DNA from 4 places in the Paenibacillus sp. FSL H8-0175 genome. Region 3 is predicted to be linked to each of the others. Evidence: riboswitches for the same ligand, from Rfam matches in the RefSeq annotation. Region 3 holds a riboswitch; each other region holds the start of a gene.
What was found. Region 3 has a riboswitch for thiamine pyrophosphate ahead of MHH46_RS02240 (ABC transporter substrate-binding protein). Riboswitches for the same ligand answer to the same signal wherever they lie in the genome.
Positions count from the first base shown of each region.

Region 1: another riboswitch for thiamine pyrophosphate. It lies ahead of thiC (phosphomethylpyrimidine synthase ThiC); the one in region 3 lies ahead of MHH46_RS02240 (ABC transporter substrate-binding protein).
Region 2: another riboswitch for thiamine pyrophosphate. It lies ahead of MHH46_RS12900 (ABC transporter ATP-binding protein); the one in region 3 lies ahead of MHH46_RS02240 (ABC transporter substrate-binding protein).
Region 4: another riboswitch for thiamine pyrophosphate. It lies ahead of MHH46_RS09475 (thiamine phosphate synthase); the one in region 3 lies ahead of MHH46_RS02240 (ABC transporter substrate-binding protein).

Region 1 is NZ_CP150299.1:6,368,553-6,376,474, forward strand. Features, by position in the region: gene MHH46_RS28195 (alpha-amylase family glycosyl hydrolase) at 1-3,263, opposite strand, end outside; gene MHH46_RS28200 (phosphotransferase) at 3,517-4,503, opposite strand; gene thiC (phosphomethylpyrimidine synthase ThiC) at 4,589-6,331, opposite strand; TPP riboswitch at 6,435-6,543, opposite strand; gene MHH46_RS28210 (beta-galactosidase) at 6,615-7,922, opposite strand, start outside.
Region 2 is NZ_CP150299.1:2,961,355-2,969,276, forward strand. Features, by position in the region: gene MHH46_RS12890 (ABC transporter substrate-binding protein) at 1-784, opposite strand, end outside; gene MHH46_RS12895 (ABC transporter permease) at 781-1,557, opposite strand; gene MHH46_RS12900 (ABC transporter ATP-binding protein) at 1,538-2,233, opposite strand; TPP riboswitch at 2,432-2,535, opposite strand; gene MHH46_RS12905 (amino acid ABC transporter substrate-binding protein) at 2,758-3,594, shown strand; gene MHH46_RS12910 (amino acid ABC transporter permease) at 3,648-4,316, shown strand; gene MHH46_RS12915 (amino acid ABC transporter ATP-binding protein) at 4,330-5,082, shown strand; gene MHH46_RS12920 (S-layer homology domain-containing protein) at 5,178-5,834, opposite strand; gene MHH46_RS12925 (Fur family transcriptional regulator) at 6,153-6,632, shown strand; gene MHH46_RS12930 (TIGR00266 family protein) at 6,706-7,386, opposite strand; gene MHH46_RS12935 (hypothetical protein) at 7,549-7,755, shown strand; gene MHH46_RS12940 (bifunctional 2-polyprenyl-6-hydroxyphenol methylase/3-demethylubiquinol 3-O-methyltransferase UbiG) at 7,817-7,922, shown strand, end outside.
Region 3 is NZ_CP150299.1:499,025-506,946, reverse strand. Features, by position in the region: gene MHH46_RS02250 (MFS transporter) at 1-643, shown strand, start outside; gene MHH46_RS02245 (hypothetical protein) at 716-2,167, shown strand; TPP riboswitch at 2,326-2,436, shown strand; gene MHH46_RS02240 (ABC transporter substrate-binding protein) at 2,598-3,647, shown strand; gene MHH46_RS02235 (MTH1187 family thiamine-binding protein) at 3,726-4,019, shown strand; gene MHH46_RS02230 (ABC transporter permease) at 4,016-4,777, shown strand; gene MHH46_RS02225 (ABC transporter ATP-binding protein) at 4,812-5,645, shown strand; gene MHH46_RS02220 (hypothetical protein) at 5,876-6,367, shown strand; gene MHH46_RS02215 (WecB/TagA/CpsF family glycosyltransferase) at 6,974-7,723, opposite strand.
Region 4 is NZ_CP150299.1:2,221,108-2,229,029, reverse strand. Features, by position in the region: gene MHH46_RS09505 (VOC family protein) at 90-476, opposite strand; gene MHH46_RS09500 (fumarate hydratase) at 635-2,194, opposite strand; gene yfbR (5'-deoxynucleotidase) at 2,297-2,902, shown strand; gene thiH (2-iminoacetate synthase ThiH) at 2,985-4,100, opposite strand; gene MHH46_RS09485 (thiazole synthase) at 4,134-4,901, opposite strand; gene thiS (sulfur carrier protein ThiS) at 4,957-5,160, opposite strand; gene MHH46_RS09475 (thiamine phosphate synthase) at 5,199-5,822, opposite strand; TPP riboswitch at 5,918-6,019, opposite strand; gene MHH46_RS09470 (SDR family oxidoreductase) at 6,107-6,982, opposite strand; gene MHH46_RS09465 (GDSL-type esterase/lipase family protein) at 7,220-7,922, opposite strand, start outside.

The sequences.
Region 1 (7,922 bases), 1.3 Mb from region 3:
ACAGCTCTTCTAATTAAATTAAGTTGTCTGATATGTTTCGCCAGAGGATAATTTAACGAGTCTGCAAGTGTGCCAGTAGCATTGGTATATTTACCGTAATCTTGAACAGTAACACTACCCTCAATATGTTCGCCAAAGTAAGCACGGCCTGTTGTACTTAACGGCGCATTTGGACCTACATCGATGACTGATCCTTTTTTGAACTCAATTTCAGAACCATAATAGATCGCAGGTATTCCTCGGAAGGTGAACATCAGCGCGAGATTCTCAGCCCAAGTGTCCTGTGTGCCTGCAAATCTTTGATTTTCTGGTGCTTGGTCAGGTGCATAGTCATGAGAGTCAATATAAGTTACATTCCAGGTAGCATCATTATAGAATTGATCACCGCTTCTCATACTAAATGCTTCCTGAGCAGTCTTGAAGGCCCAGTGCATTGGAAAATCAATAACATCCATACCCGATTTCATCGAATAGTCAGGCGCATGATAAGTATTTCCTGTTAAAAATGCATTGTTAGAGGTAGGTTGTCCTGCTGTAGTAGAGTTATCTGCCCACTCTTGTTCCACCGATAGCTTGTTGGAAGCGTAGTCATTTTGACCGTCACCTGGATAGGGTTTTGAGCTTTTCCAAGTATAAAATGGTGTTGATATCGCCGGAATTCCACTGTTCCACACATCTCTGTACCGAGTAGCCACTTCCCCAAAGACAAAGAAGTCTGAGCCCCCTCTTGTTTTCCATGCCGGCACAAAATATTTGTTAAAAATATACCGGCTTACATGCTTTACAGTATCGACCCGGAAAGCATCCACACCCATATCAATATATTGATTATAGCTGTCGATTAGATACTGATTCACTAGAGGATTCTCTGTGTTTAAGTCCACACAGTCTCCCGCAATCTGTCCTGTCTGGACGGTGTAAGACTCCCAAGAAAGACTTTTTTCCGTATGGTAAATATTATTGTTAGTCTCCGCAGTCTTCATTAAGGCAAGTCTTGCCTGATATTGCTGATCCGGGGTCATGGAATCATAGTTAGCTGGCAGCTTATCCGTAATTTTGAGCATGTTACTCACGGTGTCCGCCGCCGTTGGATCTTTTTTGAACATCGGGAACAGATTTTCTTCTCCAAAATTACCGGTATGATTGACGACAATATCTTGAATAACCTTTATCCCTCTAGCGTGTGCTGCATTGATCAAATCCTGATAAGATGCCCCTGCGGATTCATATCTTGGATCTACTTTTGCAAAATTTATTGCATGGTACCCATGATAATCATAACCGCTGGCATTCTGCACCACAGGTGTAATCCAGATGGCACTGAATCCTAAGGCTTTAATGTAATCGAGCTTTTGAATCAGTCCTTTGAAATCCCCTCGCCAAGCTGGATCAGAGTCCGGATTTCCTGCCTTGGCATCCTCCCATGCATGCTCATTGTTACTCGAATCACCATCATAAAACCGGGAAGTGATTACAAAATAAATCGTATCTTCACGAAAATCGCCCTTATTACCAATGTTATAAACAAAACTCTGTTTAGTTTCATTTCCGGCACCATCGATCACAAGGAATTTTAAGGTTGTCGTCTTATTAATCAAGATAGACGGTCCGGTAAGAGATGTCAGTGCATTGCCTGAAATATAGACTTTTGAACTCGTTGTTGGTTCCGTACCATTATCTGTGTAATATGCTGTGGTTGTTGCCGCCTTGTTGTCTTTTATATTAAAAGATACGGAAACCGCTGAGCTCGAATTCCCAACAGGCAGATTCGCAGTGATAATCGGAGCTTGCAAATCGGCATTCAGATCAATCACATAAGCAAAAGAGCCTACATTACCCGCTTGCCCTATAGAGTTAACGCCGAATGCTTTGATAGTCAAAGAAGAAGGTACTTGGATTGGAGTCGTATACAACGTTGAGGTTGTCGTAGGTGTTGATCCGTCGGTCGTATAATAAATTTTATCGCCGCTATTTGTACTGGATAGGGTCACCGTTTGGGCAGAATCATAGGTTTTGGGCACAGGAGAGACGGTTATCACCGGAACCTTAGGAACGTCTGGATTGGCGTCATACCATACGTTATCTGAGTTATACCAGCCCTCTTTTACGCTGCGAGATAAGTCAGCTGTCTGTTTGCCATTGCCGTCATTAAAGATCAGGCTTGCCCCTGTAGCATTTGGAACAGTATAGCTATACCAATCGTTCCCGTCCGATTTCATCAGTATTCCCGGCCACGCTCCACTAGTCGGAATGGTTGCCGGATTCAGATTCCAGTAATGGATGCGGATCGCTGCATTCCAGCTTGCTGGTTTCTTAAAGTGAACGGTTAGCCCCGCTGAAGTAGGTGTAGGTGTTGGCGTCACTGTTGGCGTTGGTGTAGGAGTTACGGTAGGTGTTGGCGTTGGTGTGGGTGTTATGGTAGGTGTTGGCGTCACTGTTGGTGTAGGAGTTACCGTAGGTGTTGGCGTCACTGTTGGGGTAGGAGTTACCGTAGGTGTTGGTGTCACTGTTGGGTTAGGAGTTATCGTTGGTGTTGGTGTAGCTCCGGCCGAAAGGGTCACATAGTCGATATTAATATTCCCGCTATCATCCGAGTCATATTTATAAGCAAGCGTGTTATTTCCTGCCTGTAAAGAGAGTGTTTCTGTTTGGTCTGCCCATGTATCCCAGTTGGTCAGGTTGGCTAATGTTGTCTGTGTAACCTTTATTCCATTGACATAAATGGACACTTTTTTAGCACTGCCGGATGCATTAGCATAGTGAAGCGTGGCATTATAGGACCCTGCTGCGGAAGCCTGGACGTTAAAAGTGGTGGCTGCTCCTGTAGTTGTATATCCATCAACAAAACCAGTGCCCGAATATCCAGTGTGATTCGTATTTACTTTTGCACCACCAGATAGGGATGCACTCTCTGCTTCGTATTTTCCGGCGACCGGAATAACAACCGTCCAGTTCTTCCCGCCGTTATTGTCCCAACTATCCGTTGGAGCCGTGATGTGATAACAATAAATTAGGGTGGCGCCTTCCTGAACATTGAGGTTGGCGATGAACGTGGTTCCATTTTTGGTCATCACCGTGTCCGTAGTATTAGCCCAGTTATTCGTAGTCCAATGTAAGGTCACAGCTGCCGCTGTAGGATTGGTATAGGTGACTGTATGATCCGTATTGCTGGCCGATGCTCCACCCGATAAACCAAATAAACTAAAAATGAGTGAAAAAATAATTAACCACGAAATATAACGCCTGGATTGTTTGGATACCAAGTAAATAACCTCCTCATAATTTTAAGTGCAGCTTACGATTTTAAGCCTATCGTGATGTGCAAACGTTTGCAAAAATGAGAAAAAAAGAAATACTTAATAGTTTTAATCTCCTCCTTCAATGATTAATAAGGAAAAAACTCATTGTATGCGTTTACAAACGGTTCAATATCTGATGAATTTTCCTTGTTAAGATTATAAGCGCCAAACTTTTGCTGGTCAATGCATCTTTTAGGCTATAATTCAATCGTTTTCACTATAAGTTCCCTAAGATAGCAGGTAAATTGTTCAGGTTCTTAGCCAGCCAATTCATTTCTTTTGCAAAACGTTTTGGAGGTACACTATGTTTGTCCATCGCGGCATTAATCCACCACGGGCTTTCCATATACCACAACAACTGCAATGATTTTGTTAAATCCCCTTGCTCCACCGTTCGTTCCTCACGATATCCGTCAATAAATGCTGAAGCTAGTGCTCCATCTAAATCTTCATCTAAAGCACATGACATCACTGCTCGCGCTACATCAAGCTGCGGATAATCATATTTGAACCGATCAAAATCTAGAATTGCAGACAATTGGCTATCTTGAAATAAAAGATTATCAACCCATAAATCACGATGTGCCCATCCAGCTACAAGTCCTTCGAATATTTCCGGATCTATTTCTTCAGTCGCTCTCAGTTGTATCTCTAGGTCAGTGATGAGTGAAGTTTTGCCCATTTCCTTTGATTGTTGTAGGAGTACATTCCAATGTTCTAAACGTTCCTCAGGGCTTTGGGGAATAAATTGTGGGGTTCTTTTCAAACTAAGGGTCCCATCATTTAATAAACGATGCATTTTACCTGTGGCACGACCCAAATCAAACATTTGAAGGATGTTAATTTTGCCCGGCTCTATGACACGCCCTTCACAATATTCCATAACCATAAACGTCTCTCCCATATCTGATTCCAGTAAAACTTTATGGTTATAAGCCAACAATCCGGGACATGGGAGTCCCTGTAGATACAATCTTTTCTGTTGAGAAAAGGCGAAGCTCAGTTCTTCTGGATTATACAATTTATATCTTTTTTTGTTGTATTGTTTAAGTAGAAATGGTCCTGATTCCGTTATGATTTTCCATTTAAGATTTAACCAGCCACGTTTTATTGGGGTAGCATGAAGGACTTTCAATCCAAAAAAATGATAGAAACTATTACTTAAATCCTCTAAAATGGCTTCCTCTGAACGAATCGCTTCCATTTCATCAACTCCTATCTATTCAAAGTATAAAAGAAGAAGCCGCCAATGACGACTTCTTTTAGATATTTCTTTTTAGCAGAAAAAGTTATCTATAAATGAGGCTCCCGCCTTGGAGAAACTCTTGCGCCTTCTCTTGCATTCCTGATTCAATTCTCGTCGTATTCCGGATATTATGAGAGATCTTCATACTGCAAAATTTCGGCCCGCACATGGAACAGAAATGAGCTGTTTTAGCGCCTTCCGCAGGCAATGTCTCATCATGATATTCGAGCGCTCGCTCAGGATCTAACGATAAATGAAATTGATCACGCCAACGAAATTCAAAACGGGCTTTCGAAAGAGCATTATCCCGGTCTTGTGCTCCTTTATGCCCTTTCGCCAAATCTGCGGCATGAGCCGCTATTTTATAAGTAATGACCCCTATACGTACATCTTCCTTATTAGGCAGGCCAAGATGTTCCTTCGGAGTTACGTAACATAACATAGCTGTACCGAACCAACCAATCATCGCTGCACCTATAGCAGAGGTAATATGATCATAACCAGGCGCAATATCTGTAGTCAGTGGACCTAATGTATAAAAAGGGGCTTCGTTACAAGTTTCAAGTTGCTTATCCATATTCTCTTTAATCAAGTGCATCGGCACATGTCCTGGACCCTCTACCATCACCTGTACATCATGACTCCAAGCTATAGCTGTTAATTCACCTAACGTCTCTAACTCGGCAAATTGTGCTTCATCATTCGCATCAGCAATCGAACCCGGACGTAATCCATCGCCTAGGGAAAAAGAAACATCGTACAGCTTCATGATTTCACATATCTCTTCAAAATGTGTATATAAAAAGTTCTCTTGATGATGCGCAAGACACCATGCCGCCATGATGGAGCCACCTCTTGAAACAATGCCTGTCATACGTTGTGCAGTCAACGGGATATAACGAAGCAGAACCCCCGCATGAATGGTAAAATAATCAACCCCTTGCTCCGCTTGCTCAATGAGCGTATCACGGTATACTTCCCACGTTAAATCTTCCGCTTTCCCATTCACTTTTTCCAACGCTTGATAGATAGGCACCGTTCCAATAGGAACAGGAGAATTACGGATGATCCACTCGCGTGTCGTATGAATGTTTTTACCTGTTGAGAGATCCATTATATTATCTGCACCCCAGCGGGTGGCCCATCTCATCTTCTCTACCTCTTCCTCTATGGATGAGGATACTGCGGAATTTCCTATATTGGCATTGATCTTCACTAAAAAATTGCGTCCAATAATCATTGGTTCACTCTCTGGATGATTGATATTCGCTGGAATGATGGCGCGGCCGCGGGCTACTTCATCTCTTACAAATTCCGGTGCCACATTCTCACGAATCGCAACGTATTCCATTTCCGAAGTAATAATCCCTTTGCGTGCATAATGCATTTGAGAGACATTACGCCCCTTTTTCGCTCGCAAAGGTTTTCTATGGAGCGCTGGAAACACTTCCGCCACAGCTTTTCCCGTTGCATTCCCGTTATCTTCAGGCTTCACGGTTCTTCCTTCGTACGCTTCCGCATCCCCTCGTTCCTCAATCCAGCTTAGACGATTGGGCTCTAACCCCTGACGAATATCAGTATGAATATTAGCATCCGTGTAAGCCCCGCTTGTGTCATAGACATGAATTGGGGCATTCTCCTCTTCGCCGTCTATGCCCGCAGTTGGACTAAGTGAGATCTCCCGCATAGGCACCTGAATATCAGGCCGTGAACCCTTTACATACACTTTTTGACTTGCTGGAAAAGCTGATAGATTGATTGGATCGTTGTTCAATTCGCTTGTCATCTCAATTCCTCCTATAAGGTGATTTGATCAAGCGGAGACGGTCTACTCCCCACACATAGAAAAGGCCACATCTGTATAAGATGCGGCCTTAGAGTAGACAAATAGAAATAGAGCTCCATTTCCTCCGCTGGCATTATCCAGATCAGGTTTGACGGTCGATAGTTATAACTATCCTCTCAGCCTGGTTCCACCAAGCTCCCGTGACTATATAATTGCTACTTCAAAGTATAACCGAAAAGAGAGAATTATCCAAATCTACTCAAATGTGAGATCAATGTATACGTTAGTTTAACACCAATACCCCAAATCCTTCCAGAAGAACCTCGCCCGACAATGTTGTGCCGCTCAGTAAATCTGTTTTGGTCTCATGAAGATGGATCGTGACAGGAGTCTCACTATAATTAAGCAAAAAAGCATAACTGGAAGAAGCTCCGGTACGGACTTGCAGTTCTACCTCTTCTGGGAGCTCCAGCCAATCTGCTGGCGATTGTAGATCAATTAAATTTATGATCTCAGCCGCTGCCTGTTCATTAAATACGGCTCCGTAATACCAAACCTCACCCTTGCCGCGACGATTTCTAGTTACCGCCGGTTTTCCCGCATAATAATCAGAGGCGTAAACCGCCATCACTTCAACCGAAGCTTCCTCTATTTTGAGAATATCATTAAAGTCATCTGCTCCTGTAACGACTTCAGTCACGCCCGACCAGCTAATTGTTGTTGGCTGACGACTGCCCTTAACCATTGTGAATTCTTCAACTGTGATCCCGCATAGATCCTTAGCAGCACCTGGGAAAGGACGCATATAACATTGACCGCGCTCATCCTTATAGCCGGTTCTACAGCCGAAGATCAGTTTGCCGCCTTGCTGAACATATTCATCCAGCAGTGCTGCTGTCTCATCTGTCATAATCGCTGGGTGAGGATAGATAAGCACGTCGTACCTTGCAAGCTCCTCCAGCGTTGTTTTTTTGCGTAAATAGAGTACTTCATTCGGGATATGCTTCCGCTGAAGCGCCTTGTACCACTCCTTATTGCTCTTCCACATAAACGGGCCATGCCAAACATCGTATTCTCCATCCCACTCATTGTCATAATCACGAACAATAGCAATGTTAGCCTGATTACGAGTACCGACAAACGCATGACCTGCTGCTGCCAGCTCCTGACCGATCTGCCCCGCTTCCCGCACTCTCCGGTTAGGCTGATTATGATAGTCATTGATTCCATGCCAATAAATTTCATTGCCCATCGTAGCTGTCCGCCAGCGGAAATATAACACCATATCTGCTCCATGAGCGATCGACTGATAAGTCCATAACCGCATCTGCCCGGGCTTTGGAGAAGGCATATCCATCCGGTTCACCCAGCCACCCGGGCCCGACTGCTGCTCCATAATGCAGAAATTCGGGGATATCGAACGAACAACAGATAACGACAGTCCCCAGCCTCTATCATTCAGCGGATTCCGCTCATTCGGGTCATAAAAAATAGTAGAGAACTGAGGATAGGAATCATAGCTGAAGAAATCCAACAGTTCATCCGTCATTTCATGGCTATCGAGATGCCCGAACAGACCGTTCGTGGTTAC
Region 2 (7,922 bases), 2.5 Mb from region 3:
TTGTTATGGCATTTAGAAATTTTTTAAAGTAGGCTTCAGAATTTTGCAATCCTTGTTCGCTGGCCACCAGCACAAGCTCATAATAGTCAGGTACTCCGTAATCCGTTGGATTAAGCGAGGTGACCGGATGTCCCTCTTTTTCAAGGATCAGTTGTTCATGGTTGATGAACCCGCCCATTATTGCGTCCACTTGTCCTGTAGAGATCGCAGGGATAAGGTCAAAACCTACATCAATCAGCTTGGCGGATGAAGGATCGCCTCCATCACTCTGGATCATTGTCCGAATCATCGCTTCATAGAGCGGAATGGAGGAATAGCCGATTTGTTTTCCCACGAGCTCTTTGGGACTATGAATACTGCCTGCTTGAGGAACCATCAGATGATTCAGTGGATGCCGCACGATTGCTGCAATCGAACGTACAGGGATTTTCTCGCCGCGTGCCATAAGCACCTGAGGCTGATAGCTGAGCGCTAGATCAATTTGATTCGCTGCTACAAGCTTTAGGGCGTCATTGCTGTCCGCAGGCATTTTGATCTCGACATCCAAACCTTCCTCTTGGAAAAAACCTTGCTGTTGCGCAGCGTATAGAAAGGAATGAACGGCATTGGGATACCAATCAAGCATAATCGTCAGCTTGTGTGACTGTTTATTTTCGGAATTGGAGGAACCGGTTTGGGAGTTGTTATTTAGCTTGTCTGCCTTCCCGCAGCTGCTTAAGAGCAAAAGTGTGCATACTAGAAATACAGAAATAAGTCCTCGTTGTGGTGATTTTAAATGATTCATTGGTTAGATCCTCTTTTCTTTAAAAATAATTGTTCGAGTAAAGCTATCGCCAGAAAAAGCACAACACCAAGCGCAGACAGCAGAAATACAGCCGCGAACATTTCATCGCTCTGCATATTTCCGGCCATTCTGCGGCTGAAGTAACCGAGTCCTTTACTGCCGCCGAGCCATTCCCCGATAGTAGCTCCGATGACGCAGTATACAATGGACAGCTTTAAGCCAGAGAAAAAAGCAGGCAGCGCCAGTGGAATTTGGGTTTTGACAAGCAGCTGCCAGCGGTTTGCACCAAATGTTAATAATAAGTCCTTGTAAGTCTGGCCACTTGTACGAAGTCCATCATATGTACTCACTACAACTGGAAAAAAAGCCGTCAAAAACACCACAGCCACTTTGCTCCACAGCGAATATCCGAACCACATAATAAAAATGGGCGATAGCGCAATTAATGGGACCGTCTGGCTAATGATAAGGAAGGGATAGATGGCCTTTTCTACGGGGCGAAACAGGAACATTCCAATACCCAGCAATACACCAAAAATCACAGAAAGGACAAAACCTATCAGTATCTCCTGCAACGTCGCTAATAAATGCTGTCCAAATAATAATTGCCTGTGCTCGATCAATGCGATGCCAATAGATGAAGGTGCAGGGAGAATAAAGGCTGGAATCAAGTGAAGGCGAACAGCTGACTCCCAGATTACAAGAATGAGCAGTACCAGAAGAAGGAAGGGACCATAGTTGTCTAGATGTTTTTTAAAAGGTATAGGTTGCATGCAATCTTCGCTCCAACTCTGCCCGTAGTGCTATAAACCGGGGTTCATAGTTCATCTTATAATGTCTTGGTTTTGGTAGATCGACAATGATCTCCTGTAATTCGCTGTGCGCACCGCCAGATAATAAATAAATCCGGTCACTGAGCAATAGTGCTTCTTCCAGATCATGAGTGATGAGCATAATCGTCTGATTCAGTTCACCCCATAACTCCAACAGCCAACGGTGTATCTCACGTTTGGTCATGGCATCGAGAGCGCCAAAGGGCTCATCCAGCAGCATAAGGCCACTTCCGCCTCCAGCCACTAAGGTGCGCAGAAATGCGACTCGCTGTTTCATTCCTCCCGAAAGTTCATGGGGATAAGCCTTCTCTACATCTGTTAAGCCGAAGCGGGCCAACATTTCCCGAATCTGAGTGATTGTTTCCTGTTTACTAAATCTGGGCATGATCTCCCAGGGCAAAAGGCAGTTGTCGAGCACTGTTCTCCAAGGCAGCAATAAATCCTGCTGAGGCATATAAGCGATCTGACCTAAACGACTAGCGGTTGAGGGGAGCGTAGGGAGTTTTATTTTTCCATGAGTAGGTTCGAGTAAACCGGCAACCGTTTTGAAAAATGTGCTTTTCCCGCATCCGCTAGCACCTACTACGGAGACGAATTCCCCTTGCCTGATATCCATGGATAGTTTTGCGAATACAGGGGGTTGTTCAGTTTCCGGAAAAGAGTAGGTTAGGCCTTGAATAGATAAAATGGTCGTGATGATCTAACCTCCTAATATTTTTGTGGAGCGCCTAAACAAATAAAGACCCATCCATTTCCAGAGGAAATGAATGGGTCAAAAAGTTCATTCTGCATAATAACACTTAACATGCTTGATGAAAATTCTGCTCCACTTCCCTCCGCTGGTATGATCCAGATCAGGTTCCAAGGGTCCGGAGCTTAAAGCTCCGTCTCAGTCGGCCGACTCCCCTAGTGAAATAACAGGTCCATATTAATTTGTTTATAAATATACCATATCTTTCTGAGAAGTAAAGAGAGAAAGAAGTGAAGGATTAATCCAAGATTGGGTAAGATATAAGTAGAAATCTAGTTAATATTACAATTCCGATGTACATAATCGGAAAAAAGTATTGACGATCATGTGATGGCAGTGTACTATTCAATTTACCGGAAAAAAACCGGATAGAGAGAGGGGATTTAATAATGAAAAAATGGAGTTTAACTATTATATTGGCGTTAACCGTGGTCCTTGTAGCGGCTTGCGGCAATAATTCGAATACCAATACGGCTGCTGAACCAACAGCTGGAACGAATGGTGGAGCAGCATCTTCAGCGCAAAACAGTTTGGAGGCTGTGAAGGCCAGCGGCAAATTGCGGATAGGTACAGAAGGGACTTATGCACCTTTTACTTATCATGACACTGCGGGGAAATTGACGGGTTTTGACGTGGAAATTGCCGAAGAAGTAGCCAAACGTTTAGGTGTTGAAGCAGAATTTTTTGAAACTCAGTGGGATGGTATTTTTGCTGGGATGGATGCGAAACGGTTTGATGTCATTTTTAATGAAGTTTCCATTAACGAAGATCGCAAAGTGAAATATGATTTCTCTGAACCCTATATTGTATCCAAGGCAGTATTGATCGTGAGCGAAAACAATGAGGATATTAAGACCTTTGCTGATCTAAAGGGTAAAAAAGCCGGACAATCCCTGACCAGTAACTTATCCGACATCGCTCGTGAGAACGGTGCTGAAATCGTAGCTACGGACGGTTTCAATCAAGCGATGGATCTGCTGACTTCGGGACGTATTGATGCAACTGTGAATGATGGCTTGTCTTATCTGGATCTGAAAAAACAAAAACCAGATGCAAAAATTAAAGTGGTTGATGAGATTCCTGAAGGCTCACAAAGTGCTGCGGTATTCCTGAAAGGCAATGATGAGCTGGTGAATGCGGTCAGTGATGCGATTAAAGAGATGAAAAGTGATGGAACGTACTTGAAAATTTCCGAGAAATACTTTGGAGCTGACGTTTCAAAATAATACAAGGCTAGCAAGGCTAATTAAGCCTAGAAGCTAAAAAGGATGTCTGAATAATGGATGACCGCAAAATACAAATTTTCTTAGATACACTGCTACCCCTGCTTAAAGCCGGGGTGGCTTTTACCATTCCGTTGGCGCTACTTTCCTTTGTGCTTGGATTGATTTTGGCGATCCTAACCGCGTTGGCACGTCTTTCACCGTGGGTAATTCCGAAGCTAATCGCCCGTTTTTATGTATGGGTCATTCGGGGAACCCCGTTGTTAGTGCAGCTATTTATTATATTTTATGGTTTGCCGGCTGTTGGTATTGTACTCGACCCTTTCATTGCCGCCACCATTGGATTTACCCTTAGCGTAGGGGCTTATTCATCGGAAATCGTACGCGCTGCTATCCTGTCGATACATAAAGGCCAGTGGGAAGCTGCCTTCTCAGTCGGGATGACTCGTGGGCAGGCTCTGCGCCGCGTAATTCTGCCACAAGCTGCACGCGTTTCTGTACCGCCGTTATCCAATTCTTTTATTAGCTTGGTCAAAGATACATCGCTTGCAGCGATCATCACCTATACGGAGATGTTTAGAACTGCTCAGCAGGTAGCCTCTACCACTTATGAGCCTCTGTTGGTATACTCCGAAGCAGGATTGTTTTATTTAGTGTTCTGTTCTGTGCTGTCGGCGCTGCAAAATTACTTGGAGAAACGACTCGATCGTTACTCTGCGACCTAAAGGAGAGATACTTGTGATTGAAATCATTAATTTGCATAAATCCTTCGGCGCACTCCAAGTGTTAAAGGGTATTGATCTGAAAATGGAGCATGGAAAGGTACTTGTCATTATTGGGCCATCCGGCTCCGGAAAAACTACACTGCTGCGCTGTTTTAATCTGTTGGAAATCCCGGATCAAGGCAGCCTGTCACTCGGGGATATCACCATCAATTTTACAGATCATAAGAAAATTCCTCAGAATTCCGTATTAGCTCTTCGGCAGAAAACAGGGATGGTCTTTCAATCGTATAATTTATTTCCGCATATGACTGCGCTAGGCAATGTGATGGAGGGACAGGTAACTGTCTTGAAACGAACCAAGGAAGAAGCGCGTAAGCGGGGCCTTCAACTGCTAGCTAAGGTGGGTTTGGCTGATAAAGCTGATAACTATCCACATCAGCTGTCAGGAGGACAGCAGCAGAGAGTGGCCATCGCCCGGGCTATGGCAGTAGATCCAGAAGTGCTGTTGTTTGATGAGCCCACTTCGGCGCTCGACCCCGAGCTGGTAGGGGAAGTGCTTAAGGTCATCAAACAATTAGCAGCAGAAGGTATGACTATGGTGATTGTGACCCACGAGATGAAATTTGCCGCCGATGTAGCGGACCGGATCATTTTGATGGATGGCGGTCATATCTTAGAGCAAGGAACTCCGCAAGAAGTGCTGGAGCATCCGAAGAATCCCCGGGCTCTGCAATTTCTGAATAGACTGAATGGTGAAGAAGAGTAGAAAGACAATATACAAGAAAAAGCAGCTCGGGAATCATCCGGAGCTGCTTTTTCTTGTATAGATTATTCAAATGAGAAGAGTAACTGAAATTTGGCTTATCCTCCAGTTTTCAGGAACTCCAAAGCGTTGTAGAGCATAATCGCTGCTTCGGCACGGGTGAGTTCGCTTTTTGGATTAAACTTTCCGTTAGCGTCTAGAGTATTGATCTTGTATTTCAGGGAGCGCTGAATACTGCCTTGATATGCAGGGGTCAGTGACGCTTCATCGGCGATATCTACTGGAACGATATTGATCATCGGCAGATTACCAACGCCTTCGATCGCTTGCACTAGATAGTTAGTGAATTGCTCTTTGGTCATAATTAGGCTAGGATCAATGTCTTTTGGAAGCTTAACTTGATTGTAATAAGCATTGATAAAGGCTTCAGCGTACCAGGCTTTGTCTTTTACTTTTGTGAACAAGCCGCTGGCAACAGGAGCTTTGTTAAAGTCAATGGCTGCGAGGCTGAGCTGGAGACCGCCGGAGATAAACTGAATCCCTTGGGCTGTAGTTACCTTAGAGCCAGGGAGAAATTGAGATTCGCTGACACCTTTAATTAACCCTTGATTTTTTAAAGAAATGATTTTTTCTTTGCCGTTTATGTTATCAATATCCTTAAAGGTGTTCCCAGCTGCAAACATCTGACCACCCAAAGAAAAGGAGAAAATGGCTACGGTTGTGATCGCTGCTAGTGTGCTTTTTTTCATGTTCATGTCTTTTCACCTCGTTGTATGGATAGGCTCCTTAGCCTTTGTCACTCCTTTAACGTTGTAAATTATGGAAAGGTTGCGGTCTAATCTGTATTATTTCACGAAAAAGTAGATTTTAATAGAAATATAGGCCAGATTGGGGTGTAGTACTTTGGATAAGTGGCATGAAATGATATAATGATGTCAGGCTCTTTTCATTCGTGGTTAATTTTGTTATGATTATATCGTAACGATTACTATTTATGGTTTGTCTTAACTGCATAAATAGGAGCGTCTCAGAGGGTACGGATGTTAAATCGTTCCGGGAAGGTAGGAGACCAAATGGATCAAATATCAAATATCAGTCAATTGTTTGCGGCGCAAAAATATAAACTAACGCCTCAGCGTGAAGCTATAGTGAACGTTCTGCTCGACAATGAGAAGGATCATTTAAGCGTAGAAGAAGTATATATGCTTGTTAAGAACAGCTATCCACATCTGGGCCTGGCAACGGTATACCGTACACTTGAGCTTTTATGTGAGCTACACATTGTAGAGAAGATGAACTTCGGAGACGGAGTTGCCCGTTACGATTTGCGCGGGAACGATCATTCGCATATGCATCATCATTTGATATGCAGCGTATGCGGTCGGTTGGAGGAAATTAAGGACGACTGGCTTGTGGAGCTGGAGAGAAGAGTGGAACGTGAATATGGCTTTAACGTCACGGATCACCGCCTTGATTTCAAGGGTACTTATGGAACATGTAAACGTACTGGCTGCAAAAAAGCAAAAGCAGAAGCAGATAAAGCAGTCTCGTAAGATTGCTTTCTAACCTAAAGACACAGGCTTTCTCCAAGCCTGTGTCTTTTTTGACTCGTGAGTTTTAAGAAGTCTAGCTTCGAGTAGGCACAAAGGATTTGATCCACGTTCCGAAACTGCCAGGGTTACGGCTCTGAACGAGAATTACACCTTCTCCACGGAAGCGGCAGACAAGTGCTTCACCACTGGTTATGCTGTTAAGCCAGCCAGAGGCTGCCTTTTCCACCTTGTAGTCCATATAGTCTGGCCATGCTACGAGGTGTCCGTTATCGATAATCATTTCTTCACCAGGTCCTAGATTAATCGCATGGATAGCACCGAAGGAAGACAGGAACACCGTTCCTCTGCCACTGATTTCTACAATGAAGAAGCCTTCACCGGAGAAGAGCCCTCTGGTTAAATTCTGCATTTTGGTATTTACTTGAATGCCTTCAGTTCCGGCGAGAAATCCGTCTTTTTGAACTAACAGTTTATACGATCCGTCTAATTCTATCGCCTGAATATCGCCGAGTGAGCCAGGTGACAGCAATACCTCACTTTGACCACGGGTCGCTCTAAGTTCTTGAAAGAAGAATTTCTCACCGCTCAGCATTCTCCCGAGACCGCGCATTAAACCACCATCCACGGTTCCTTTTAATTCTACGTTAGGCGACATCGCGACCATTGCGCCCATTTCAGCCTTTACGCTTTCACCGGGATTTAGTTGGACCTTTAACATAGCAAAAGCACCTTCATACAAAACCTGGTAATTCATCCTTTAAACCTCCGCATCTATTTAGATAAGATAGAATACTAGCTTTGCTCTAAGTGTAACGGAATTCTTGCTTCGCTCATAGTCTGGAATATGTTAAAATGAAGTTGTCTTATAGATGTAAGATCAATAATCATTCACCCATGAATAGGAGAGTGGTGTCACATGGCACGAACCAAGACACAAAAAGCCTTGCGTAAGGCAGAGCGCTCCGGAGCCTGGTGCGCAGCACAGAGTCGTAGATCGAATAGTGATTATGGAGCCATTTCACAGCATGTACGGTTAACACCAAGCAAGCAGGAACAATTGAATAAGAATAGATATAAGGGGCAGATCTTCCAAGATGAGGCTCCTTTTTTATTGGCTATTTGATAAGAGAACATCGCTCAGCGTATAGTAATTGAAGAAATAATATATAGGAGATGTATCCCTGATGAAACAAAATAAATATGACGATTCGAATTTCTTCTCAGCCTACCAGCAAATGCCCCGTTCTATTGGAGGGCTTGCAGCAGCAGGAGAATGGCATGTATTAAAGG
Region 3 (7,922 bases):
AGCAGACAATTCGCAATCCTCAAGCTCACGTTCTAACAAAAAATTTCCGTATAAAGGTAAGCAATGGATTCTGTTAGGGATCTTCATCGTTTTCTTTTTTCTTTATGTAGGCACAGAGATGAGTTTAGTCAACTTTATGCCGGCTATCTTTATTGCCAAGCTAGGGATGACGGAGTCTGCCGCAGCACTGACAGTCACTTTCTTTTGGCTGGCGATGTCTACAGGAAGATTGTTTGCGGGTGTAATTGCCGAAAAAATATCTTACCGCGTGTACATTCTCAGCAGCTGTTTACTTACCTTGTTACTGCTGACACTCTTTCCGTTCACTGACAATCGAATGGCTGCTTTCATTGTAATTCTGCTGCTGGGGCTGTTTATGTCCGGTATTTTCTCCATTGCTTTAGTCTTCTCCAGCAAAATGCTGCCTGGCACCGAAGAGTCAACACCCAGCATTATGATTGCTTCCGGAGGTGTTGGCGGTGCTTTGCTACCTCTGTTTATGGGCTGGTCTATGGACCATTTAGAAGTGGCACAAACAGCCGGATTACTCGCCGCTTTTGCCGCCTTCTTGTTTCTGCTAAGCATTGCCGCATGGAGGTTCCAGTCCATGCAAGCGGTGAAAGGAAAGAGTTCCCGTATTTAGAACAGTATCAACGTTATCCTTTTAGGGTAATGTGATCTATAAGCATATTCTGAGCACAAGGATGGACGATGAATGAATGAGTCTTCAACTGAGCCTTTGTTACATACTGCGCTCATGCAGTTTATATTTCCCTTTTCTATAAAAAAGGGCGATTCTAAGCAGCTTATCCAGCAATTACAGAACGACGGCTTCACACGTTTTTTTCTGGATAATAAAGAGCTTGAAGCTGCCTATTACGGAGATGGCTACTGTGTTTCCCATGAACGAATGGAGCGCACCTATTTACCGTTTGCTGCACATGTCCTTTTTCCACGCAGGAAGGATGCCGACTCGTTTCGCCGTTTTTCCAGAGTAAATAATCTCGACTGCATTCTGGAGATTCCGCAGCAATCTATATTTTTCAAAATTCTCTCGACGGATATATTCATATGTCCTTTTCAGCTTGGATTCGTGACGATACGTGTCCAGCTGGAGGGGGATTCAATTCCCTTTAGTATTGCCCTAGAATTCGCGGATCGTTTCCGTGCGCTAGAGAATACCTTCATACAGGATGATTACACTTACATTCATTGCGGGGAACAGACCTATGAGATGGTAGAGGATTTTGTCTTCCGAAATTTGGTGGATGGACTGGAGCCATATCTGGATCAATCGGATATCAATGGGGCTTATTTCGAGACCCTTCCTTTTTTCGTAGATGAAAGAATGCAGGTGCAAGCTTTTTATGGCTTTCAGAATGAAGAAAGCTCTGATGAGATTAGTGTAAATCTGCGCTATCGTGCCTCACAGCTTGATGGAATTGATCTGAACGGAAAGCCCTATGCCAGTGCCAGCGATCCAGCATATATTGCGAACTATTGTCATGAACACTCTTATAATCGCTGGGGTCCAGACACGTATTATATGATGAATGAGCAGACCTTTTGCTGCATGACCCGCGCTGAACAGGAGATTGCTGTTAGTCTAGCCAACCAGATGTACGGGCAATATTATTACGGATTTTTACTCAATATTTTCCACAAAATCGTTCTGCTAAAGCTCGCCAATATGCACTCCCGACTTCGGATTAATCATGATTATGAGGAAATAGACAATCTAATCTACTCCATCAATAAGTTCTCGGCAAAGTTCTACTTCTTGGAGTTGATTTCCCAGTCGCAGGGCCGGGAGATATTTCTTCAGCTGCGTAAAGTATACGGAAACGATGCTTTGTTCGAGGAAGTGAAAGAAACCTTAAATGACCTGTTTCAGTATCAGGATAAGTTTCAGTCCAAGCGACGGGATAATCTGCTGATGATTCTCACTGTATTTACGGTAGTAAGCGGGATTTACGGCATGAATCAGGTCATTGACGATCTGGATGGAAAGATTCAATGGAGTAAAATGATTGGTTATTCTCCCTTTGAATTTCTTGCCCTCTTCGTGATCATGAGCGGGATTCTGATCAGCGTTGTCCTCACGCTAGGGGCGCTGGTTAGTGAGCTTAAACGGCGTCACCGCAAGAAATATAAAGATCTAGACTAGCAAAAAAGAAACTACTGGATTGGAAAAATTCAGGAGTGCACTACTAGACATTCCGAGTACAGCCGTCTATAATACACCGTATGCGAGAAATATAAGATATAAAGTATGGGTACAAAACTTATGCTTACTTATATTGCACATAGAAATACCCGTTAACTTCATAGAACCAGGGGTGCTGGAATTGGCCGGCTGAGATTGTATCCCACAAGATACTGACCCTTATACCTGATCTGGATAATGCCAGCGTAGGAATCGCCAATTGGTTCTGGTCCCTGTGACCTTAACTAACCTTGCGCCAAGCCAGCGTCCCGATCACTCGGGGCGCTTTTTTTGTAAGATCACTAAAAGATGTAGAAAAACGTACATACTACACTTTACGGTTCATGTTGTGAAGACGGGATTCTTGTAACCTTAAAGGAGAGAAGAAGACATGCACCTTAAAAAAGCACTTACGTTGTGCCTCACCTGTGTACTCATTCTTGCCATTGCCGGATGCGGCAGCAACAATGGGAATACAGCCGGAAACAAAGCAAATGCTACTGATCCAACTGCTGCGGCTGGGACGGATGCTCCAAAAGAGCTCACCAAAGTTAAAGTCGCACTCGACTGGACACCGAACACGAATCATACCGGTCTATACGTAGCTAAGGATCTTGGTTACTACGCTGAAGAAGGTCTGGACGTCGAGATCGTTCAGCCAGGCGCAGCGGGTTCTGATACTATGGTTACTTCTGGCGAAGCCGCATTTGGCATCAGCGCCCAAGAAGGATTAACACTAGCCCGTCTACAAGGCGTGCCCCTTGTCTCGATAGCAGCTATTATTCAGCATAATACGTCGGGATTCGCTGCTCCAGTAGATCGCAATATTAAATCACCAAAGGATTTCGAAGGTAAAACCTACGGAGGCTGGGGCTCACCGGCCGAAGAAGCAGCCATGAAAGCTATCATGGATCCTGAAGGTGGCGATGTGAAAAAGGTGAAGCTGATCAGTATCGGTGAAGCTGATTATTTTACCGCCGTCAAACGTGACATTGATTTCGCCTGGATTTTCTACGCTTGGACTGGTGTTGAGGCTGAGTTGCGTGGCGAGCCATTGGATATGCTGTACTTAAAGGATTATGCGCCGCAGCTCGATTATTACACGCCTGTGCTGACGACGAGTGAGAAGCAAATTGCAGATCATCCTGATCTGGTGAAGGCCTTCATGAAAGCCACATCAAAAGGTTATCAATATGCCATAGATCATCCGGAAGAGGCTGCCGGTATGTTATCGAAGGCCGTTCCTGACCTGGACGCCGACCTTGTCCTAGCTAGCCAAAAATGGCTTAGCCCAAAATACAAGGACGATGCTGCCCGCTGGGGCGAGCAAAAAACCGAGGTCTGGCAAAATTACGGCGATTGGATGTATGATCTGAAGTTGCTGGATAAACCGCTGGATGCTGCTAGTGCATTCAGTAATGATTTTTTACCGGCGGAGTAAACAACAATTGTAATGAATTACTTCGTTATCAAAGTTGGCTTTTTGAACTTACCTTATAAAATGAGAGGATTGATTATTGTGGCTAACACCCTACTAAGCATTCAAGTAATTCCAAAAACTCCGAACAATGAGGATTCCATCCCATACGTAGATAAAGCGATTGAGGTCATTCAGAAATCCGGCGTTAAACATCAAGTGAATCCACTGGAAACCACAATGGAAGGTGAGCTTAGCGAGCTGCTGGAGGTTGTGCGTCAGATGCAGGAGGCGTTGATCGAAGCAGGCAGTCCAAGCGTAATTTCGCAGATCAAAATCGCTCATAATCCTAACGGAATCAGCATGGATAAATTGACGGAGAAATATCGGCCGTGAGATCGACCTGGAAGCTAATATGGCCGCCCCTTGTGGCGGTCGTCTTCTTTTTAACCGTATGGCAGCTATCTGTATCTGTATTTCATATTGAATCCTGGATTCTGCCGAGTCCTGCTGATATTGCTCGTGAATCCACCAGTAACGCTTCTGGTCTTTGGGCACATACGATGGCTACGCTGCGGCTCACTTTAATTGGTTTTCCCATTGGTACGGGGGTAGGCCTGATCGTTGCTTTGCTTTTGCATCTTTTGCCTTGGGCTAGACGGGCTTTTTATCCACTTATTATTCTGAGTCAAAATGTTCCCTCCATCGCGCTCGGACCCCTGCTCATTATCTGGTTCGGCTTTGGTCTTTTGCCCAAAATCGTGCTGATTACACTAGTATGTTTCTTCCCGGTAGCTGTCGCTGCGATGGGCGGTCTGGCCCAAAGTGATCAGGTCATGCTGAATTATATGAAAATGGCTGGCGCAAGCAAGTGGCAAATCTTCACCAAGCTGGAGCTGCCCTCTTCTATCCCGGCACTATTTTCCGGCGTAAAAATATCTGCTACTTATGCGGTTATGGGCGCCGTGGTCGCTGAATGGATTGGCGCGGATAAAGGTATTGGCTATTATATGCTTCTGCAGAAATCCGCATATCGTACGGATCGGATGTTTGTTGCTATTGTTATTATTGTACTTTTAAGTCTTGTACTCTTTGCTATTATTGCATTGCTGGAAAAATGGCTGGTTCGCTGGAAGCCGCGCCGTAACTCATAGAAAGGAAGATGCCTGTATGTCTCAAGCGACGCAAATGCAACACAGAACAACAGAAGTCATAAGCTCTCCTGAAGCTCATACCGTGGCACCCGCCCTTGAAGTGAGCGGCATCTCCAAATCTTTTTCCCATCGTCGCCGTGAGACGAACGTTCTGAATAATGTCTCTCTCAAGGTAGAGCAACAAGAGTTCGTTTCGATCGTTGGTCCTTCCGGCTGCGGAAAAAGCACCTTATTCCATATGATTGGCGGCCTTGTGAAACCCGATGCAGGCACGATCCGCATGAACGGTAAGGTCGTTACAGGTCAACGCGGTGAAATTAGTTATATGCCGCAGCAGCCTGCGCTTTTTCCTTGGCGTACGATTGAGGATAATGTGCTGCTTGCTGGGGAGATCAAGGGCGCACTGCGGGATGGAGCCCGCGAGGAAGCGCGCCAGTGGCTTGCCAAGGTTGGGTTAAGCGGTTTCGAACATGCTTATCCGCATATGTTGTCTGGCGGGATGCAGCAGCGTGCAGCTTTTCTCAGAGCATTGCTCGCTCCCCAGGAGCTAATGTTGCTGGATGAACCTTTCAGCGCACTCGATGCACTAACTCGCAGTGAAATGCAGCGCTGGCTGCTTGAGCTGTGGGAAGAGAATCGCCGCTCTGTGCTGTTCATTACTCACAACATCGAAGAAGCGTTGCTGCTCTCTAATCGTATCTATGTATTTTCCGGCCGCCCCGGCTCCATTCTGCATACAGTCGATGTGCCGTTTCCGCGGCCACGCCGTGATGAGATTACGGACTCTCCCGAGTTCATTAAGCTCAAACGCCAGTTGTCACAGTGGATGCGAGAGGAACAAGCTAAAAATAGGCAGCCGCTAGCTTAATCGCTAAGCTCTGTAAACTGATATCGCTGGTATAGCGGTGTCAGTTTTTTATTTTGCAGCGATAAACTCCTACCCTATTTATAATTGACGCGGATGTATCTGCTCAATTAAACAAATTTCACTCATCATAGTAGGGATCACATTAAATGTGTGGCGAAAACCGACTCCCTGTTGGTAATGGATAGTAACCGGGCGGGCTGGGGACATTCTACGGGATTTATACCGTTGATTTGTTTCGTTGGACCGGATTTGGCTCAGTCTACGGGATTTATACCGTTGATTTGCTGCTTCAGGCCGGACTCGGCTCAGTCTACGGGATTTATACCGTTGATTTGCTGCTTCAGGCCGGATTTGGCTCATTCTGCGGGATTTATACCGTTGATTCACTTCGTCGGGCCGGTTTCGGCTCAGTCTACGGGAATTATACCGTTGATTTGTTTCGTCGGGCCGGACTCGGCTCAGTCTACGGGATTTATACCGTTGATTCACTTCGTCGGGCCGGATTTGGCTCATTCTGCGGGATTTATACCGTTGATTTGCTTCGTCGGGCCGGGTTGGGGACATTCTACGGGATTTATACCGTTGATTCACTTCGTCGGGCCGGTTTCGGCTCATTCTACGGGATTTATACCGCTGATTTGCTGCTTCGGGCCGGACTCGGCTCAGTCTACGGGATTTATACCGTTGATTTGCTTCGTCGGGCTGTATTGCACCCGATCTAGGGCATTTTTGCCCTTGTTTTGCCACTTCGGGCTGAAATGCAACGATTCAAGGGCATTTTTGCCTTTCTTTTGCCTCTTCGGGCTGTATTGCACCGATTCTAGGGCATTTTTGCCTTTCTTTTGCCACTTCGGGTTGAATTGCACCCGATCTAGGGCATTTTTGCCTTTCTTTTGCCCCTTAGGGCTGTATTGCGCCCGATCCAGGGCATTTTTGCCTTTCTTTTGCCACTTCGGGTTGTATTGCACCCGATCTAGGGCATTTTTGCCCTTATTGTTCCTCTTTAGCTTTTAGTTTGAATAAATACGAGGCTATGGCATCAACCAGAATCGGTGTTGTTTATTATTATTAATTTGTTTAAAGGTCACAGCTATAGTCGCACTTACATTCTACTCACTACTCTTACACATACTCCCACTACTCACTTTTACTCCTACTCCTTCCTCAATTCCACTACTGACTACTCACTCTTGCTCATACTCCTCACCTTACTCCCACTAATCTCTCTTACTCTTCCCCCTACTCCTTACTCCCAACTCTCACACCTGCCCCCTCCTCCTCTCCCACCAATCGAACCTAAAAAAGGCCCCATAAACGAGGCCTTTTCTTCATTTCCTAATCATAGCTCGGAACACGAATTTGGGCAGCACTGCCTGTCTGCGCCATCGCGACTTTTGTCCCTTCGCAACGGGAGCGAACAAAAGTCGATGCAACCACTCCAGATTGAGTTTTTTCCATAGCGCTGGTGCAGGAGTAACTTTTCCCGCTATTACATCTAAGCTGCCCCCCACGCCAAAAACAACTTTTACCTGCGTAAGCTCCTGTTTGTGCTTATATACCCATTTGTCAGAGTATGGCGCACCCATCGCAACGATCAGGAAATCTGGCTGTGCGCGCTGTATTTCTGCTACAATGGCAGGCTCCTCTTCCTTGGTAAGAAAACCATTATGTCTTCCTGCAATCTTCACATTCGGATATAACTCCGTGATCTTTTCGACCGCTTTACAGCTGGTAAGCTCATCTGTTCCCAAGAAATAAAAACTCCATCCCAAGCTATTTCCTTGCTCCAAAAGCTCAAGAAGCAGCTCATATCCAGTTACCCTCTCAGCAATAGGATCGCCTTTTCTTTTTGATGCCATCACAATGCCAATCCCGTCAGGAGTGATTAGATCCGCTTCTTGAAGTATGGTTCGTAGCAGCTCGTCCGATTGACTTGTTATCGTAATTTCCGGGTTAGCCGTGATCAAATGGAAAAGTTTCGATTCCCCAGATTGAATATGTTTTGTTAGATGAAGTGTTGTCTCATGTAGTGTTAGTTTTGAAAAGGGAACTCCTAATATTGAAACTGTCCCGTCCATATAATCACCTCTCACTAAAATTCCACTTCAATATACCTTACCATAATCAAGAGGAGGAAGGGGAGTCATTTAAGTTACTTAATCACCCCAGCTACTACGCTACCCAAACACTTCAGCCATTCCACCGCTTCAACCATTTCAGCCCACTACAGCCATCCCCAGCACCCCCGCCACCACAGCTACTCTACTCACCCAAACA
Region 4 (7,922 bases), 1.7 Mb from region 3:
CCCCCCAGAGTAGATTATATAAAAATAACAGCCCGAGTTGATTAATTCTGGACTGTTACTTTGTATTACTTTTGTAAAAACACATGAGTTTATTCTGTACGGGTGGCAAGAAACCACTGATTACCCTGACGGTCTCTAACCCCTGCTCCTCTTTCTCCATAGGATTTATCCAGTGGTTCTTCAATAATAGAAGCCCCGGAATCCAGGCACTTGCGGTAGGTCTCATCAACATTTCTTACATAAAGATGAATGGCAAGCTGTACCGGTGAATACTTTTCATTCGCTTCGGAAATCTCAATGATGGAATCACCGATTCTGACCTCGGCATGCCTAATCCTTCCCTCATCATTTCGCAGCATATCAATAATTTTGGCATCAAAGCAGTGCACAACAAAATCTATCAATTGGTCTGCATCTTCCGCAATAAAATACGGCGTAACGTTAAGAAACCCATTTCTAATATAATGTGGTGCCATTCGTTGTCCTCCTTTAGACAGGCAAAAACGCCTTCGGCGTTCCTTAAGGATCATTTATAGTCTGGACATATAAATCCTTATAATTTGATTAAAACCCATGGAAAAGCCATTCAGAGAATCTGCCCTCCTCATGACTTATCCACCGGTTGTAACCCCATTTATTTAAACACTGGCTCCTTGAATTGAGTCAATTTAGCTGCAGAATCTTTTTCCACATCCGCATGCAGACTGTTGCCGTGAGCATCCATCGTCACAATCGCTGCAAAACCCTCCACATCGAGATGCCACATCGCCTCAGGAATACCAAATTCCATAAAATCAACAGCGTTGACCTTCTTAATACACTCAGCATAATACTGGGCTGCTCCACCAATCGCATTGAGGTATACCCCGCCGTGCTCCTGCAACGCTTTTAACGTTTTTGGACCCATACCACCTTTTCCGATGACTGCACGGATTCCAAATTTTTTGATGATATCGCCTTGATAAGGCTCTTCACGAATGCTCGTAGTTGGGCCCGCAGCTTTTACATGCCAGCCTTCCTCATCTTTCATCATCACAGGACCACAATGATAAATCACAGCCCCTTCCAGATCTACCGGAGACTCATGATCCATTAAATATTTGTGCAAAGCATCACGGCCTGTATGCATTTCACCGGATAAAATAACCACGTCTCCAACACGCAGACTACGGATATCCTCTTCACTTATCGGCGTTGTAAGACGTACTTCCCGCGACTCAGAGGCCGGGCTGTTAGCTCCCTCAGCAACTACTGCTTCAGATTCATGTGCCCCTTCATCATCTACAGATATCCCTGTACCACTCTCATACAACCAATCCTCTATATTGCCTGTGGATGGATCAACCAGCACCCCTTGGCGGCGGAAGGCCCAACAGTTATAAGCAACGGATACGAAAAAGCTAGCTGGCAGACGATTCATTACGCCAACCTTACAGCCCAGCAGCGATACTTCACCACCAAAGCCCATCGTGCCAATTCCAAGCTTGTTAGCATTCTCCATAATATAGTCTTCCAGCTTACTAAGGTCTTCTATTGGATTAACATCCTCCACTTTGCGGAACAGCTGCTTCTTAGCCAGCTCGTAGCCAGTCGTACGGTCACCGCCGATACCCACGCCAATAAAACCGGCACTACAGCCTTGTCCCTGCGCCTGATATACCGCGTGTAAAATACATTTACGGATTCCGTCCAGATCCCGGCCCGCTTTGCCGAGTCCTTCTAATTCTGCCGGGAGACTGTATTGAATATTTTTATTCTCGCAGCCTCCACCCTTCAGAATAAGTCTAACGTCTATTTTATCCTCTTCCCATTGTTCGAAATGAATGACTGGTGTGCCTGCACCCAAGTTATCTCCGCTATTCTCACCTGTTAATGAATCTACAGAATTGGGACGAAGTTTACCATTCTTGGTCGCTCGTACAATGGCATTATGAATATCTTTTTTCATCTCAATCTGATTGATTCCCACAGGGGTGTGAATGATAAATGTAGGCATTCCCGTATCCTGACAGATCGGAGACACTTGCTGCTCAGCCATTCCGATATTTTGCGCAATCGTGGTTAAAGCAAGACCGGACCGGGTAGCCCTGTCTTCCAGCGCGCGACCTTTTGCAACTGCCCGGCGTACATCTCCCGGCAAATTCGTGGAAGTTTCTACGATAAGGTTATAAATACTGTCTTCAAAATGCTGCATCTTCATTCAAGCTCCTCTCGGCAGTTCCAGGTTATCTAAAGTTTGATACAATTAGTATAATAATATCATACCTAGCACCGCATGAAAGGGGTTACTTTAAAATTGAGCTACCATTTTTCTGCCTATCTATATCGTCTTCAGTATATTCAGCGCTGGAGCTTGATGCGCAGCACCGCACCGGAGAACGTCGCTGAGCATTCTTTTCATGTTGCATTGCTCACACATATGCTCTGTTCCATCGGTAATGTTCATTTTGGACGTTCACTAAACGCGGAACGAGCAGCAACCATAGCTCTGTTCCATGATGCCAGCGAAGTGTTCACAGGTGACATCGCCACGCCGGTAAAATACAACAATCCTCGCTTGCTCACCAGCTTCCGCGAAATGGAGAAAGTTGCGGCTGATCGCTTAACTGGAATGATTCCATCAGAGCTGAAAAGCATCTACACTCAGCTTATACGACCGGAAGACAGCCCTCCCGATTCGGAGGACATTCTGCTGCACAGCTATGTGAAAGCCGCTGATCGGCTGGATGCTTATTTGAAATGCGTATGGGAAGTTGCTGCAGGAAACCGAGAATTTGCCGCCGCGAAGGAGCAGACAGCAGCAAAACTTCGTGGGCTTGACCTGCAGGAAGTGGATTATTTTCTGACTCATATGGCACCGAGTTTCGAAATGTCTCTCGATGAGCTCTCTGCCGGAAACTAAACACCCTCTATACAATAAAAAATGGACCTCCGCATGAATCTCGCAGGGGTCCATTAGTGATTAATAATTGATAATATAAGCGTTACGTTCTTGATTCAGTCAGGATATTCCAGTCTTTAAAAATGGGCTGCAAACCCTTCGTATATAGCATTTCCGTAATCTCCTGCACACTACGGCTATCGGATATTTCGAATTGCGGAGTTCCCCCTGCATTAGTGTGACCGCCCACCTCAGTAGTGACCCCGGCTGACATCTTAGTTATTCCTAGATGAATTAAATGATCGCGTAGAGAGGCAGGCTCTCGTGTAGATAAAGTAATGCCCGAACGGGGTAAAAATAACCGGTATGCCAAAATAATCTGCACTAGCGATCGGTCGGTAACATCACACTCCGGGTTAAATTCCCCTAAATAAGGCCGAAACCGTGGAGGTGACAGACTGATCTCGCAATCTGGATACCGATCCTGCAAATAGCGGGCATGCATGGCACTTTGGAATGCCTCTTGCCGCCAATCATACATCCCGAGCAACGTACCAATATTCACAGAACGAAAACCTGCCTGACAGCCGCGTTCAGGTGCATCCAGGCGATTCCGGTAGTTTCTTTTAGGCCCTTTAACATGCAGCTTTCTGTAAGTCTCCTGGTGGTACACCTCTTGGTATAGTGTTAATCCATCCACCCCTGCTTGAAGAAGCTCTTTATATTCTGCAGTTGATAGAGGATTTATCTCAATACTGACAGAGGAAAAAAATTCCCTGAGTACATCTACACAATCCTTAATATATGAGACAGGATTCTCCCGGCGCGATTCACCAGTCAAAATGAGGATATGCCGCAGACCTGTAGCTGCAATCTTCTCAGCCTCCCTGCGAACCTCCTCCAAGGACAGCTTTTTGCGCGGAAAATCATAAATGGAGCTGAAGCTGCAGTAGGTACAATGATTCACACAAAAATCCGCAAGATACATCGGTGTGAACAGCTGCATCGAATAACCAAAATGTGCACGGGTCAGTCGCTGTGCAGCCAACGCCATCTCCTCTAGCAGCGGCGTTGCTGCCGGAGAGAGCAATGCCAGCAAATCATTTTCGTTCAGCTTGTCTTTTCCAAGCGCCCGCTTAACGTCATCCTCCCGGAACTCCTTCCACAGCTGCTCATAAGGATACTGCTCCAAGCGGGCCAGTGTGTCAAAAAAGCTCATGCTAATCTTCCCTCCTTTCGTGACCTATCAAATTCAGTTCAAAAATCCAGTCAACGGTGACGAAGCAAAAGCAACTTCTTCTACAGGACCGAGTCCTGCCAAATAAGCTTTGCGGCCAGCGGATATCGCCTTGCGGAACGCTTCCGCCATGACGAGCGGATTACGTGCCGTTGCAATAGCCGTATTAAGCAGAACAGCAGCGGCCCCCATTTCCATTGCTTCCGCCGCTTCCGAGGGCTTGCCAATCCCGGCGTCTACAATAATCGGCAAATTCACTTCTTCAATAAGAATACGCACAAGCTCCTTAGTGCGCAGGCCGCGATTCGTCCCGATCGGCGCACCAAGCGGCATCACAGCAGCAGCACCGGCATCTCTCAGACGTAAAGCAGCCGAAAGGTCCGGACTCATATAAGGCAGTACTACAAAACCCTCCGCTGCTAAAATCTCTGTAGCTCGTATGGTCTCCAGATTATCTGGAAGCAGGTATTTCTGATCATTGATCACTTCGATCTTGACCCAGTTCCCCAGTCCCGCAGCTCTTGCTAATCTTGCAATACGGACTGCCTCTTCCGCTGTACGCGCTCCTGAGGTATTAGGCAGAAGAGTCATGTGGCCGGGAATATGGTTCATGATATTTTCTGCTCCACCTTGCGGGTCCACTCGGCGAAGCGCTACAGTAATCACCTGAGAACCAGAGCTTGCGATCACTTCGGGGATCAACGTATTCCGGCTATATTTTCCGGTTCCGATAAATAATCTACTGGTTAATTCGATGCCGCCAATATGTAACGGGTCATGCATGAAATTACCTCCCTTTGGTTCGTATAAATTTCTCAAAATTCTATACCGCTCCATCTCAACCCCCACCAACAAAGTGCACCAGTTCCAAACGATCATCCTCGCTCAGAGCAGTACTTTCATAATTCTCCTTACTGACAATTTCTCCATTCAGCTCAATGATCATCAGACGACCCGACCACTCAGGAAGACTGATCAAATCAGCTATAGTTTGAATACCACCAGAACACTCTGCGGATTTCCCGTTAATCAACAGCTTCATTCTGAATCACCCCCTTCGCCCATGCTGTTACCTCCAGGCTATGAATGAACCGCCTTATGAATAGCTTTGGCGGCCTCATAAGGATCATCCGCTCCGCAAATACCGGACATCACAGCAACTCCTGCCGCACCTTGTCTAATGATCTGCGCCGCATTAGCGGGGCTAATTCCGCCAATCGCAATTACAGGAATAGAGCTGGTCTTCACCGTTTCTGCAAGCAGCTCTAACCCACGTGCGGGCAGCCCTAACTTGCTATCCGAGGGAAATACATGACCAAACAAGCAATAATCAGCTCCCTGCTCTGAGGCATTCGCCGCTTCTTCCGGAGAATGAACCGATCTCCCCAGCCGAAGCTGAGGTGCAATTCGCCGGGCTGTAACCGGACTCAGACTGTGCCAAGCCAACTGAACCCCCGCGGCACCAGCTGCCAATGCTACATCTATCCGGTCGTTGATTATCAGTTTGGTAGCGGGCATACCGGCAGCCAACAGCTGCTGTGCCGCAGCGAGCAGTTCGCATGCAGGACATTGCTTATCTCTCAGGTGAATATAATCGACCCATGTCTGCACCGTGACAGCTAGTTCAACAAAATGTCTCAGCTGTAGCTTGCCGTCTGATATTAGATGGATCTCAGCTTGCAACATCACGATCTCCTCTCTCACTTCCCTGTAGGTCAGTAAAAAACAAAAAAACTGCCCCCCGTAAGGAAGGCAGTCAGAATCTGTATATAGACGGCACTACAAATAGCCCGACAACAGAAATTCGTTCTCCACTTCCCTACGCTGGTCTTAACCAGATCAGGTTCAAAGGGTCCGGAAATCCATTCCGTCTCAGCCAATCGGCACCCCTAGTGACATAAATATACAATTTTAAAATGCTAACGTGGTTTATAGTAACATATTTTTTTATTGAAATACACCCATTTATTCACATTAGCTGTACTGATCTAACCGTTTACTACCTCGCCACCATTTACATGAATAACCTGTCCAGTCACATAACTGGAATCGTCAGAGGCCAGATATACATAGGCTGGTGCCAGCTCTTCTGGTTGTCCAGGCCGTTTCATAGGCTGTGTACCTCCAAACTCGCTAACCTGTTTTGCATCAAAGGTAGAGGGAATCAGCGGTGTCCAGATTGGACCTGGTGCAACACCGTTTACCCGTATGCCCTTCTCTGCCAGATTCGTGGACAAGGATCGTGTGAAGCTAAGAATAGCTCCTTTAGTTGATGAATAGTCCAGCAGCTGCGGGCTTCCGCGATAAGCGGTAATTGAAGTTGTATTTATAATTGTAGATCCTGCTTTTAAATGAGGCATAGCTGCTTTTGTTAAATAGAACATCGCAAATATATTCGTACGGAAAGTACGCTCAAGCTGCTCGGAAGTAATATCCTCGATCTTAGCTTGCGGATGTTGCTCTGCCGCGTTATTGATGAGAATATCAAGCTTTCCTAAGCCCTCCACCGTCTGTTTAATAAGATCCTTACAGAATTTCTCGTCACCGATATCACCTGGAATTAGGATACATTTGCGGCCTTCCTGCTCGACCTGACGTTTAGTTTCCTCTGCATCTGAGTGTTCATTAAGATATGAAATGACTACATCAGCGCCTTCTTTAGCAAAAAGCACAGCAACTGCACGCCCAATTCCGCTGTCTCCACCGGTAATTAACGCCGCCTTGTCTTGCAGTTTACCTGCTGCTTTATAATTTGCCGGCTCGTATTTGGGCAGCGGCGTCATTTCACTCTCAATCCCTGGCTGATGATGCTGCTCCTGTGGGGGTAAGGTTTTTTTTGTAGCTTGTTTATTGTTGCCTGACATCTTCCCTATCTCCTCTCGTTAAGCAAATTGATAGTTAACTGATCGTCTTAGGATGGCACAACTATGCACGTTTATACGCTGGGTTTGTCATTTTCTTAAATCGCTTTACGAATCTTACTTACCACAATGAAAGTAGATATAAACAACCGTGAGAGATATACTGCTGTAAGTGGAGAGGAATTCACTGCATACAAATAGACACAGCATCGCTGCTGTGCCTTGAATTGTTCACCCTGACTATTTTAGAGAAGAAACATGATTTTCTGCATTCACTTCATGTTCCAGCACCCACATAAAGTACAGAGCTTTGGCCGCTTTCTCCCGGGTCACTATAGCTTTAGGTTCTAGTTCTGTCCCATTGACCATTTCGCCTCTGGCAATCCCCACTTCAGATCTAATGAGTCCTAATTCATATGCACTTTTCACTTTTGAAATTAAATAAGGAGAAATGTCCGCTGTATCAACAAGCTGCGTCCAGGATACAAGAGGATAGTACATCGCACCTCTAGCTCCTGGCTCCAAATTCGAATCATAGCCAGGATCTCCTGGCACTACTGCTGTGCCGTTATAATCAGTCATGTACTTAGGTTTATTAGCAAACTTTACTTGGTAAACATCATAGAGAATAGCACCCATCGATTCACGTGACAGCTTACCTTTCGGATAATAGGCAACATCAGATCTTTCCACTTTCATTAACTTAGAAATACTGCGTGTGAATTCAGCAACTGTCATCTCCGTATCCGGATTAAAATTCCCTTGACGGTCTTTGCCCATTACTCCCAGCTGGATTAATTTTTCAATTTGATTACGGTAATAAGCAGCTTCCCCAGTCGTCGTATCATTCGTTATTTCCGGAAAAATCTTACCCCAGTTCCCTGTTAGTGCCGCATGCTTAACGTTCCCTTTAAGGTAAGGAGTAATGGAGGCAGCAGTAGAA